2 regions of the Novosphingobium mississippiense genome follow, and region 1 is predicted to be linked to the other one. Evidence: riboswitches for the same ligand, from Rfam matches in the RefSeq annotation. Region 1 holds a riboswitch; the other holds the start of a gene.
What was found. Region 1 has a riboswitch for manganese ahead of WBP06_RS27525 (fibronectin type III domain-containing protein). Riboswitches for the same ligand answer to the same signal wherever they lie in the genome.

Region 1 (2,197 bases):
CGCACCATCCGGCCCGGTGGCGCCCGAACAATGGCGCTCCGGAACGGTGGCAGCATCCGGAACACCCAGCCGGTTTGCACCCGATGCCGATCGCTCCAGATCGAACGCATCGTAAAGGCGGCCCGTCGCGGTGTACGACCGATACCGCAAGGTGGTCGCCCCGAAGTCGATCAATTGATAGAGCTGCGTATCGGCGGCGGCCTTGTCCGGCTGTACGGTGGCGCGATTGTTGAGCCCGTACATCTTCGATCCCACGACCGAGACAACGTAGACAGGACCCTGCGGCTTTCCTGCCGCACGGGCCGCATTCGACGCCGCCCGGCCCGCCGGATCGGTCACCCGGCTGTAGCAGTGATCGTGGCCCTGCAGGACCAGATCGACCTTGCGCCTCTCGATCACCGGCTTCCACGCGTTCTGGATCGCTGGAATGTCTTCAGGCCGCGCGCACGTAAAGATCGGTTGATGAACGACCACGACATTCCAGCGCGCCTTGCTGGCAGCCAGAGTACGGTCCAGCCACTCGGTCTGCACGGCAACCTTGCCGAGATCAGCCGCAGCCGTCCCGTCCAGCACCACGAAGCGCACGCCCTGATAGTCGACGTAGTAGGTCGTGGCCTCCAGTCCGGGAACGCCATTGCCGGGCAGGCTGAACTGGCGCGCCCAGTAGGCCCCTAGCTCGATTTTCTCGGTGCCGTCCGGCAAATCTTCCTTGGCATATTCATGGTTGCCGGTCGCCGGCATCTGCGGAACGATGGCATAGTTGTAGCCGCCCGCCTCGTTCCACTCGCCCCATTCGTCGTCATGGTCGAGATCGTCACGCTGGGCGACCTGATCGCCGGTGTGAATGGCCAGCGCGATGTCGCCGCCGGAATGGAACGCCTGCCGGATCACGCGAGAGGCGTATGGCAGAATTCCGTTCTGCACATCGGCCAGATAGAGTGCGCGGAACGGCCGGAAGCTTTCAGCCGCCGTGCGGAATTGCAGCCACTCGCTCCAGCCCGCGCTGCCCTTCAGGCGATAGGCGTAGACGGTATCGGGCTTGAGCCCCGTGAACTGGACATGGTGATAATTGGCGGCGCCGTTCGTCGTCTCGGCAAGCGTGCTCGTCCCGGAAAGGGTGCGGGCGCCCCGCTCCAGCGTGGGGCTGTCCACCGCCTCAACGATCTGCGCCTGTGCGGCGGCCTGTGCACGGTCCGTGCGATAGCTGACTGCCATGTCACGCGCGGGATTGGCCCCCGGAGTCAGGACGATCCGATCCGGCAACGCGCCTGCGGTGTAGGTCTTGCCGGGAGAACGAGGCACGGCTGCAGGTATTGGGGCGGCAGCGGCGGCCACGCCGGTGACAGCCAGACCGACTGTCGCAAGCGCCAGGCAGGCACGGATTTGGAGGGGGAACTTCAAAACGGGTCTCCGGGCCGGGCGGTTGCGAAAGCCAACAACACCGCACTCCCCGCCCGGCCTGGACGGAGATACGATGCCATTGGTCTCGCCCGAGCAAAACATGCTCCCGACGCGCCATGACCTCTCGGCCAAGTATGTTGACGCGCCAGCCCGCCACGTCGTGACGGTCGGCTACTCCCCAGATGACGTGAAAAGCCCGCTAGCCGAATAGAATGACAGTTTTGTGGCGTAACGATGATATCGCCGCCCATCGCCCGGGCGCGTTGACAGCCGGGTGCCGCTGCGTCAAAGGGGCGGCAACCCTTGGGGAGTAACCGCCCGCATTGCAGCGGGGCGCGCGTCAACAGACTTGGCTTCGGCCATGGCGCGTGCGGCCTTACAGCTTGGTGAGACCATGGACCGACGGAAACCCGGGGCCGGGATTTCCGCCTCGGTTCATGTCTGTCGTCTCCGGCCCCGAGGATTTTGAATGCACTCTCTCTGGATCATGGCCGGCTTGCTGCTGGTCTCTGCGGTGGTGATCTATCTCGCCTGCGAGTTCTTCGTGAACGGCGTGGAATGGGTCGGCCACAAGTTCGATGTCGGCCAGAAAGCGACGGGGACGATTCTGGCGGCCTTCGGTACGGCCCTGCCGGAAAGCATCGTTACGCTGGTGGCGGTCACTTCCGGCAACGGCCCTGCCTCGAAGGAACTGGGCATCGGCGCCGCGCTGGGCGGGCCCCTCGCTCTATCGACGATCGCCTATGCAACGGTCGGCGTTACCCTGCTGCTGTCGCGCCAGAAGCTGGGTCGCGAT
Region 2 (2,197 bases), on a different replicon from region 1:
GCCGGTGTAGAACCCCGCGTCGGCGGCGACGGGAAGCAGCACCAGCGGGGCGGCGACGGCGATGCAGGCCAGCTTTGCGGAATTCATGCGCGACTCTCTCTACAGCCCGGGCGCAAACGCGCGCCGTAAATACTTGGGGCAAATGGGCGATGCGTCAACAACCGCGCGGATCGCCAGTGAACTGCCGCGCGTTTTCCTACCCGGCCCCGATGAGATAGATCGATCGGGATGACCGGACGTTCCATCCCGATCGATCAAACGGGCCGCAAGGTGACACATCCGGCGCAAGGTGACGGTTTTTCCCCTGCACCGTGTCAACTGTGTCAACCGAAGTGTCACCTTGTGGTGGTTTCAGGACGTCAGCCCAGCCAGCCGGCGGTCTGGGCCAGCAGCCAGAGGCCGATCACCAGGAACAGCAGCGCCGCGACGGTGCGCACCACGGCCAGTGGCACGCGCTTGATCAGGGCATCGCCCAGGAACACGGCGGGGACGTTGGCGATCATCATGCCGATGGTGGTGCCGGCCATGACCGGCAGCACGCTCTGGAAACGGGCGCCCAGCGCGATGGTGGCAAGCTGCGTCTTGTCGCCCATCTCCACCAGGAAGAAGGCGATGGCGGTGGCGACGAAGGGGCCGAAGCGGCTGGGCTTGGGCGCATCGTCATCGTCGAACTTGTCGGGGATCAGCGTCCAGGCGGCCATGGCGATGAAGCTGAAGGCGATCAGGTAGCGGAACCACTGGCCGTTGAGGAACGCGGAGGCCTGCTCGCCCACCAGCGCGGCCAGGAAGTGGTTGGCCAGCGTCGCCACGAAGATGCCGCCGACGATCGGCCAGGGGCGCTTGAACCGGGTGGCCAGGACGATGGCGAGGAGCTGGGTCTTGTCGCCGATCTCGGCGAGGGCGACCACGGCGGTGGAGGTAAGCAGGGCTTCCAAGGCGAATTCTCCGGGCCGGGCGACAGACAAGACAATAGCGCGGCAGAACCCGCCCGGCCGGACGGAGCTGCAACGCCATTGGTCTCGCCCGAACGGTGCTCCGTCCTCCCGTGCGCCACGGCCTCTCGGCCAAGTGTGTTGACGACGGATCCCGCAGGGGTTGCGGGCGGCTACTCCCCAGATGACGCGCGGCCCATACCGCAGGCCCTCCGGCCCGGCAAACAAAAAGAGAGCCCGGCTGCGTGGTCGCGGCCGGGCTCTTCAAGGATGAGCCGGGGGTCAGGGCCCCCGGGGTGAGGAAGGTTAGAACTTCACCGAGCCGGAAAGCGTGAAGACGCGGCCAAGGTCGTAGGTGTTGTAGTTCACCCGGCCGTCTTCCATCTGCTGGTATTCCTGATGGCTGCGACCGGTAAGGTTGCGGCCTTCGAACTTCAGCTCGATTTCCTTGTTGTCGGACAGCTTGATGCCCTGGCGGATCACCAGGTCGATCGTCAGGCCGGGGTTCTCCAGCACGTCCGGCTGACCGGAGTTGGCAAGACCGCGGCTGACCGCGCGCTTGCTGGCATAGTTGAACAGGATCGTCTGCTGCGAGAGGCTGTCGGTATCCTCAAGCCCGATCTGCACGTTGCCGATGTGCTTCGACTGGCCGGTCAGCGGCGCGCCGTTCTTGAAGTAGTCGGTAGCAAGCGAAGTGCCGGTGCCGGCGCCATAGATGCGCACGGTATCGGTGTCCGTCACCTTCAGTTCGGACTTGGTGAAGGTGTAGTTGCCGATCAACAGCAGGCGGCGCGTTTCGAAGAACTTGCCCATGCTTTCCAGCGGCACGTACTTCTGCGCTTCCAGTTCGACGCCGTAGAGGTTGGCCTTCGGCGCATTCGCATAGGACGTGACGAAGGTTTCAGTGCCGGTCAGGTAGGATTCGATCGGGTTGTTCAGCCGCTTGAAGAAGCCGCCGATCGAGATGCGCTGTTCGGGCGCGAAGTACCATTCCCAGCGCGCTTCGGCGTTGTAGAGCTGGCTGTCCACCAGGAACGGGTTGCCCTGGTAGGTGCGGTTGGTGTCCGGATCGAAGTACGGTTGGTACAGCAATTCGCGGAACTGCGGACGGGCGATCGTCTTCGATGCCGAAGCGCGAACCTGCATGCCGGGCTGGATCTCGTAAGTGAGCGTCAGCGCCGGCAGGAAGTATTCGTTCTTCAGGTCGGTCGCCTTGGTCGCCGGCTGGCCGATCGGGCGCAGGATCGTCGATTCCTTGGCATATT

Region 2: another riboswitch for manganese. It lies ahead of WBP06_RS11555 (TMEM165/GDT1 family protein); the one in region 1 lies ahead of WBP06_RS27525 (fibronectin type III domain-containing protein).

Annotation. Positions count from the first base shown of each region.
Region 1 covers NZ_CP147003.1:2,033,566-2,035,762, reverse strand. The annotation lists gene WBP06_RS27525 (fibronectin type III domain-containing protein) at 1-1,401, opposite strand, end outside; yybP-ykoY riboswitch at 1,419-1,594, opposite strand; yybP-ykoY riboswitch at 1,699-1,865, shown strand; gene WBP06_RS27520 (sodium:calcium antiporter) at 1,871-2,197, shown strand, end outside.
Region 2 covers NZ_CP147001.1:2,439,816-2,442,012, reverse strand. The annotation lists gene WBP06_RS11560 (Rap1a/Tai family immunity protein) at 1-87, opposite strand, end outside; gene WBP06_RS11555 (TMEM165/GDT1 family protein) at 360-935, opposite strand; yybP-ykoY riboswitch at 995-1,127, opposite strand; gene WBP06_RS11550 (TonB-dependent receptor domain-containing protein) at 1,239-2,197, opposite strand, start outside.